DNA from 2 places in the Labrys sedimenti genome. Region 2 is predicted to be linked to the other one. Evidence: riboswitches for the same ligand, from Rfam matches in the RefSeq annotation. Region 2 holds a riboswitch; the other holds the start of a gene.
What was found. Region 2 has a riboswitch for S-adenosylmethionine ahead of metA (homoserine O-acetyltransferase MetA). Riboswitches for the same ligand answer to the same signal wherever they lie in the genome.
Positions count from the first base shown of each region.

Region 1 (4,059 bases), 960 kb from region 2:
CGCCGTCCGCCCGCACGGCCATGCGCGTCCCCGCCTCGCGCGGGCTCGAACCACGTACGTCCATGATGGTGACGAGCACGGCGCGCCCATCGCGCTCGACCATGGCCTTCAGCGTCGCGAAGATCCCCATCGCTCTGCCCGCATCCATGCCGGTTTTGACGCCAGCATGATAGCGCCGAGTGGGACACGGCCAAAGCCCATTCGCAGGGCTGGTCGCCAGGCCCCAGCCCCGATTACAGGGCCTTGTCGAGCGCCTGCTCGAAATCGGCGATCAGGTCGTCGGCGCTCTCGATGCCGGCGGAGAATCGCAGCATGCCCTGGCGGATACCCATGCCGAGGCGTGCATCTTCCTCGAAGCGCTGATGGGTGGTGGTCGAGGGATGGGTGAGCAGGCTCTTGGTGTCGCCGAGATTGTTGGAAATCCGGGTGATCTTCAGGGCATTGGCAACCTTGAACGCCGCCGCCTTGCCGCCCTTGACCTCGAAGGTCACCAGCGTGCCGCCCGCCTTCATCTGGCGGCGGGCGAGTTCGGCCTGCGGATGGTCGTCGCGGAAGGGATAGATCACGCGCTCGATCGCCTTGTGAGCGGCCAGGGCATCGGCGATCTTCGCCGCATTGGCGATCTGGCGCTCGACCCGCAGTTCCAGCGTTTCCAGGCCCTTGAGCATCACCCAGGCGTTGAAGGGCGAGATCGAGGGACCGGTCTGACGCAGATAGGTATGGATGTGGTCGTTGATGAACTTCTCGGACGCCAGGATCACGCCGGCCAGGCAACGGCCCTGCCCGTCGATGTGCTTGGTGGCCGAATAGACCACGCAATCGGCGCCGAGCGCGAGCGGGCTCTGCAGCAGCGGCGTGGCGAAGACATTGTCCACCACCAGCGTGGCGCCGGCGCTCTTGGCGATCTTGGCGATGGCGGCGATGTCGAGGATCTCGAGCGTGGGATTGGTCGGGCTTTCCAGGAAGAACACCTTGGTCTCCGGCCGCACGGCCGCCTGCCACTGGGCAAGCTCGGTGCCGTCGACCAGGGTCGAGGTGACGCCGAAGCGCGGCAGCAGTTCTTCGATGACATAGCGGCAGGAACCGAACAGGGCCTTGGCGGCGACGACGTGATCGCCCGCCTTGAGCTGGCCGATCAGGGTCGCGGTGACGGCCGCCATGCCGGAGGCGGTAGCGCGGGCGGCCTCGGCTCCCTCCAGTTCCGCCATGCGCTGCTCGAACATCGCCACGGTGGGATTGGAGAAGCGGCTATAGATGAAGCCGGCATCCTCGCCCTTGAAGCGGGCCTCAGCCTGCTCGGCACTCTCATAGACGAACCCCTGGGTGAGGAACAGCGCCTCCGAGGTCTCGGCATATTGCGAGCGCAGCGTGCCGGCATGCACGAGCCGGGTCGCCGGCTGCAATTCCCGGGTGGAAGGTGCTGAAGTCAAAGGCTTGGTCATCTGCGGCAATCCTGAATAGCCGCAAGTCGAGCGCCAGCGCTCTTTCCCACGGCCCTTTAGCGAGTTGTTTTACGTGGCTGCAAGCCGGCCGGCCCAAATCCACCACGACGAAGACTGTTGAGTAGACCTACTCCCCGATGGCGTCAATGCATGGTTTCGTCTAGCAAGACCGAGATACGCCATAACTGGCAGCAAAAAGCGAGAGCCATGCCGTCCGCGAACATCCTGCATTCTCAAGGCATCCTGCATAGCCATGGCATCCTGCCCTCCCAGGCGATTGCCGGGCTGGTCGAGGCGGGTGCCGTCCGCATCGAGCAGCCTCTGGCCGCCGACCAGATCCAGCCGGCCAGCCTCGACCTGCGCCTGGGCGCCAAGGCCTACCGCATGCGGGCCAGCTTCCTGCCGGGGCCGCGCAGCACCGTGGCCGAGCGCATCGCCGACCTTGCCCTGCACGAGATCGACCTGACCAAAGGCGCCGTACTGGAGACGGGCTGTGTCTACATCGTGCCCCTGCTGGAAAGCCTGAAGATGCCGGACGGCGTTCTTGCCTCCACCAATCCGAAGAGTTCGACCGGCCGCCTCGATGTCTTCACCCGGGTGATCACCGACCATGCCCGCGCCTTCGACCAGGTAGAGGCCGGCTATGACGGCCCGCTCTATGCGGAGATCGGCCCGCGCACCTTCCCGGTGCTGGTGCGCACGGGCTCGCGCCTCAGCCAGATCCGATTTCGTCGCGGCGAGGCCCGCATCGACGACGCTTCCTTGCGCGAATTGCAGCGCCGCATGGGCCTGGTCTCTTCGCCTGATCCGGACATAGCCGGCGGCGTCGCCGTCTCCGTCGACCTCACAGGCTTCGGCGACGGCATCATCGGTTATCGCGCCAAGCGCCACACCGCCGTTGTTGACGTCGACAAGCGTGCAGCCTGCGATCTTCTCGATTTCTGGGAGCCGATCCCGCATCGCGGCAAGAACGACATGATCCTCGACCCGGACGAGTTCTACATCCTGGCGTCCAAGGAAGCCGTGCATGTACCGCCGGAATTCGCGGCCGAAATGGTGCCGTTCGATCCGCTGGTGGGTGAGTTCCGGGTGCATTACGCCGGCTTCTTCGACCCGGGCTTCGGCTATTCTCCCGACGGCATGGAGGCGGCCCGGGCAGTGCTCGAAGTGCGCTCGCGCGAAGTTCCCTTCATCGTCGAGGACGGCCAGATCGTCGGGCGTCTGATCTATGAGCGCATGCTCGAACGCCCGCAGATCCTCTACGGTTCAGGCCTCAATTCGAACTATCAGGGCCAGGCGCTGAAGCTGTCCAAGCATTTCCGATAGGTCTCGCCACGTGAAAAAGGGCGGCCCGCTGGAGCCGCCCTTTTTCGTTCGATGGCATTGACAAGGTCAGGCCGGCTTCGAGCGTCGTTCGAAGCGCGCGACGAATTTCACGATCAGCAGGAAGGTGGCCGCCTCGACCACTGCGACGATCCACAGGCCGTTCGATATGGCACCGGCATCCTTGAGATACCTCATCAGATAAGGGGCGCCGAAGCCGGCGAGATTGGCCACCGAATTGATCAGGGCGATGCCGACGGCGGCGGCCGAACCGGCCAGGAAGTGGTTGGGTATCTGCCAGAACACCGGGATCGCCGACATCGTGCCGACGACGGCCAACCCCAGGGCCAGCAAGGCGATCGGCGCACTGCCCGGCACCACGAAGCCGAGGACGGTGAGACCGACCGCCCCGGCCAACGCCGCCAGGCCGCAATGGTAGCGCTCCTCGTTGGCACGGTCGGAATGGATGCCGTTGGAGATCATGCCGGCGGCGCCGCAGGCATAGATCGCCGCCATGATCCAGCCCACCGTGGCCGAATTGGTGAAGCCGACCTCCCGCACGATGGTGGGGCCGAAAAAGGTCAGCGCGGAATTGGCCATGATGATGCAGAAGAAGATGGCGATGAACTTCCAGACGATCGGGTTCTTCAGCGACTGCAGCACGCTGTGCTCACGATGACCGAGCGCCTGGCGGTCACGCTCCAGATCGCCGATCAGCAGGTGCCGCTCGTCGGCGCTCAACCAATGGGCATGCTCGGGCCTGTCGGTCAGATAACAGAGGGTTGCCAGGCCGGCCAGGATGGATGGGATGCCTTCCAGCAGGAACACCCACTGCCAGCCCGCCCAACCGTTCACGCCGCCGAGTTGGGTCATGATGGTACCGGCAACCGGGCCGCCCAGGACACCGGCCAGGGCCGAGGCCGACATGAACAGGCCAAAGACCTTGGCGCGGCGCAGCGACGGGAACCAATAAGTGAGATAGAGGATGACGCCGGGGTAGAAACCGGCCTCGAACACGCCGAGCAGGAAGCGCAGGCTGTAGAACTGCCAGGGCTTGGTGACGAACATCATCAATACGCAGATGATGCCCCAGCCGATGGTGATGCGAGCCAGCGTCCGCTTGGCGCCGATCCGCTCGAGCAGCATGTTGCTCGGCACTTCGAAGAAGAAATAGCCGAGGAAGAACACGCCAGCGCCGAGGCCATAGACCGTCTCGCTGAACTGCAGCTCCTGAAGCATGGTCAGCTTGGCAAAGCCGGTCGCCATGCCCATGCCGAGGCCGGTCAAGCCCAGG
Region 1 covers NZ_JAXOUF010000001.1:1,101,158-1,105,216, forward strand. The annotation lists gene xdhC (xanthine dehydrogenase accessory protein XdhC) at 1-130, opposite strand, end outside; gene U1R88_RS05360 (O-succinylhomoserine sulfhydrylase) at 234-1,442, opposite strand; SAM riboswitch at 1,479-1,558, opposite strand; gene U1R88_RS05365 (2'-deoxycytidine 5'-triphosphate deaminase) at 1,650-2,768, shown strand; gene U1R88_RS05370 (MFS transporter) at 2,835-4,059, opposite strand, start outside.
Region 1: another riboswitch for S-adenosylmethionine. It lies ahead of U1R88_RS05360 (O-succinylhomoserine sulfhydrylase); the one in region 2 lies ahead of metA (homoserine O-acetyltransferase MetA).

Region 2 (4,059 bases):
CGTGTTCCTCTACCATACCATCCAGGCTGGCATGGACATGGGCATCGTCAATGCCGGCCAGCTCGCCGTCTACGAATCCATCGATCCGGAGCTGCGCGACGCCTGCGAGGACGTGGTGCTCAACCGCCGCGACGATGCGACGGAGCGCCTGCTGGCGCTGGCCGAACGTTTCCGTGGCGCGGGTACGAAGGAGGCCAAGGTGCAGGATCTGGCCTGGCGTGCCTGGCCGGTGGAAAAGCGCCTGGAGCACGCGCTGGTCAACGGCATCACCGACCACATCAACGAGGATACTGAGGAAGCGCGTCTGGCGGCGGAGCGCCCGCTGCACGTCATCGAAGGTCCGCTGATGGCCGGCATGAACGTGGTGGGCGACCTCTTCGGCTCGGGCAAGATGTTCCTGCCGCAGGTGGTCAAGTCGGCCCGCGTGATGAAGCAGGCCGTGGCCGTGCTGCTGCCTTATATGGAAGCGGAGAAGGCCGCCAATGGCGGCGAGGTTCGCCAGAGCGCCGGCAAGGTGCTGATGGCGACGGTGAAGGGCGACGTGCACGATATCGGCAAGAACATCGTCGGCGTCGTGCTCGCCTGCAACAATTACGAGATCATCGATCTCGGCGTGATGGTGCCTTCGAGCAAGATCCTCGAAGTCGCGCGCAAGGAACAGGTCGACATCATCGGGCTGTCGGGCCTGATCACGCCTTCGCTCGACGAAATGGTGCATGTCGCTTCCGAAATGGAGCGCGAGGGCTTCGACATTCCGCTTCTCATCGGCGGCGCCACCACCAGCCGCGTCCACACCGCCGTGAAGGTGCATCCGCGCTATGACCGTGGCCAGGCCGTCTATGTCACCGATGCCAGCCGCGCCGTCGGCGTGGTCTCCAGCCTGCTCTCCCCGACGATCAAGCCGGGCTATATCGAAACCGTCCAGGCAGAATATACCAAGGTTGCGGCGGCCCACGCCCGCAGCGAGGCCGACAAGCTGCGCCTGCCGCTCGCCAAGGCCCGGGCCAACGCCCACAAGGTGGACTGGACCGGCTTCACGGCGCCGAAACCATCCTTCCTGGGAACACGGGTCTTCGAGAACTACGATCTCGCCGAGCTGGCGCGCTATATCGACTGGACGCCTTTCTTCCAGACCTGGGAGCTCAAAGGGCGCTATCCCGCCATCCTATCCGACGAGAAGCAGGGCGCGGCCGCGCGCCAGCTCTTCGACGATGCCCAAACTATGCTGGCACGCATCATCGCGGAGAAATGGTTCCAGCCAAAAGCCATCATCGGCTTCTGGCCAGCGAATGCCGTCGGCGACGATGTCCGGCTGTATACGGACGAGAGCCGCAGCCAGCCACTCGCAAGCCTGCACACTTTGCGCCAGCAGCTCACCAAGCGCGACGGACGGGCCAATGTCGCCCTCTCCGACTTCGTCGCCCCTGAGGCCAGCGGGCACGGCGACTATCTCGGCGGCTTCGTGGTCACGGCCGGCATGGAAGAGGAAGCGATCGCCCATCGTTTCGAGCGCGCCAATGACGATTATGGCTCGATCCTGGTAAAGGCGCTGGCCGACCGTTTCGCCGAGGCCTTCGCCGAGCGCATGCACGAGCGCGTGCGCAAAGAATTCTGGGGCTATGCGGCCGACGAGAACCTCGCCCCCGACGAACTCATCGGCGAGCCCTATCGCGGCATCCGCCCTGCCCCCGGCTATCCCGCCCAGCCCGACCATACCGAGAAGGGCACGCTCTTCCGCCTGCTCGACGCCGAGGCCCGCATCGGCGTGCAGCTGACCGAAAGCTATGCGATGTGGCCGGGCGCCTCCGTGTCCGGGCTCTATTTCGCCCATCCCGATGCCTATTATTTCGGGGTGTCGAAGATCGAGCAGGACCAGGTCGAGGACTATGCGGACCGCAAGGGCATGACGGTGCAGGAAGCCGAACGCTGGCTCTCGCCGGTGCTCAACTATGTGCCCGGCGTCAAGGAGGCGGCGGAGTAAACCTCTGGGACCGCCAGCTTCCAGCTGGCTCTTCCTCACCCGAGCGGCATCGCTTCCAAGGAAGAGTCGGCAGGAAGCCGGCGGTCCCAGGATTGCCATTGATTTCGGCGCGCGCCAGGATTACCTCTTCTCCCGTGGTGATTTGGCCGGCCGGCTTGCAGCCACGTTAAACAACTCGCTAAAGGGCCGCTGGATGCATTCCATCCGTGGACCTGTCGCATTGCTTTCCGGCTGGCCCAACGTCGATCGAGTGCAACATGCCTATCAAGATTCCGGATACTTTGCCTGCCTTCTCCACCCTGGTCAGCGAAGGGGTGCGGGTGATGACGGAAACGGCCGCCATCCGGCAGGACATCCGCCCACTGCAGATCGGCCTGCTCAACCTGATGCCGAACAAGATCCGCACCGAACTGCAGATGGCGCGTCTGGTCGGAGCGACGCCGCTGCAGGTCGAGCTGTCGCTGGTTCGCGTCGGCGGCCATCGCGCCAAGAACACCTCGGAAGACCACCTGCTCGCCTTCTACGAAACCTGGGAGGAAGTCCGCGACCGCAAGTTCGACGGCTTCATCATCACCGGCGCGCCGGTGGAGACGCTCCCCTTCGAGGACGTGACCTATTGGAAGGAACTCGAGCAGATCCTGGACTGGACCACGACCAACGTCCATTCCACGCTGAACGTGTGCTGGGGCGCGATGGCGGCGATCTGGCACTTCCACCGCATTCCCAAATATGATCTGACCGAGAAGGCCTTCGGGGTCTACCAGCACCACAACCGCAAGCCGGCCTCCATCTATCTGAACGGCTTTTCGGACGACTTTCACATCCCGGTCTCGCGCTGGACGGAAGTGCGTGGCGAAGATGTGCGCAAGAACCCGAAGCTGGAGATCCTGATGGATTCGGATGAGACCGGCGTGTGTCTCATCCACGAGCAGAAGGGCAACCGGCTCTATTTGTTCAACCATGTCGAATATGAATCGACCTCGCTGGCCGACGAATATTTCCGCGACGTCGAGTCGGGCGTGCCGATCAAGTTGCCGAAGAACTACTTCCCCTATGACGACCCGTCCTTCCCGCCGCGCAATTTCTGGCGCAGCCATGCCCATCTCCTGTTCGGCAACTGGATCAACGAAATCTACCAGACGACCTCCTACGATCTGGCGGAGGTCGGCAAGGGACGTTGAGAAGCATCGGCTGCGCGGGCGCCCCGGCCCACCGCGTTTCGCGCACCCCCACCCCCGTCAATCCTTGGCGCGGTCTATGCGCATCAGCAATTGCTCGGTCTTGGCGTCCTCGATGCGGTTGTGCAGCCGGCCGGCCTCCTGCTGGTCGCGCAGGGTCTTGCTCAGTGTCACGCAGGTCTGGATCAGCATCACTGTGCCCATGCTCAGGTAGGCCTTGATCCAGATATCGACCGGAAGAAACAGGATGCCGAGGCCGACCATGCCGGCAGCACCGGCGAAGGCGGCATAGGTGAAGGTCACCCAGGCATTGGAGTGCTTGATCAGGTTTGACTGTTCCATGGGATTGTCTCGATTTTTCAGAAGTTGAAAGAAGGGTGGCTCAGGCAGCCTGTGCCGCTTGTGCCTTCAAGCGCGCCAGCACGTCCTTGGCCGTCGTCCGCGTCGAGGGGCCGAACCCCTCCGCCTCGAGCTTTTCGGCTGTCGCCGCCGAGCGCCCCCCGGTGTCAAGGGCCTCGAGCTCGAGGTCCACGTCGTCCTGATGGACCTGGCGCTCCCTGAGGCGGGCCAGCGTCCTCTCGGCGTCGGTCAGGGCCGAACCGGGTGCGGCCTCGGCGAAGCCCGATTTGAGCTTGTTCACCGTCTCGGCGGCCGCGGTGATACGCCGGCCCCGTTCGATTTCGAGAAACCGGCGCTCGGCTGCCGCCAGCTTGGTGCGCAGCCGTGCCGCTTCCGCGGCGAAAGTCGCCTGGGCGGCGGCAATGGCCGCGGCATCGTTTTCCAGATTGGCGATTTCGGCCGCCGCCTCCCCCGCCAGGTCGTCGCGCCCGCCGCGCAGCGCCTCGATGGCGCGTCCGTCGAGATCAGCGATGCGCCGCCGCAGATCGCCGAGCCGGCGCG
Region 2 covers NZ_JAXOUF010000001.1:142,959-147,017, reverse strand. The annotation lists gene metH (methionine synthase) at 1-1,981, shown strand, start outside; SAM riboswitch at 2,106-2,183, shown strand; gene metA (homoserine O-acetyltransferase MetA) at 2,239-3,162, shown strand; gene U1R88_RS00700 (YiaA/YiaB family inner membrane protein) at 3,220-3,501, opposite strand; gene U1R88_RS00695 (PspA/IM30 family protein) at 3,542-4,059, opposite strand, start outside.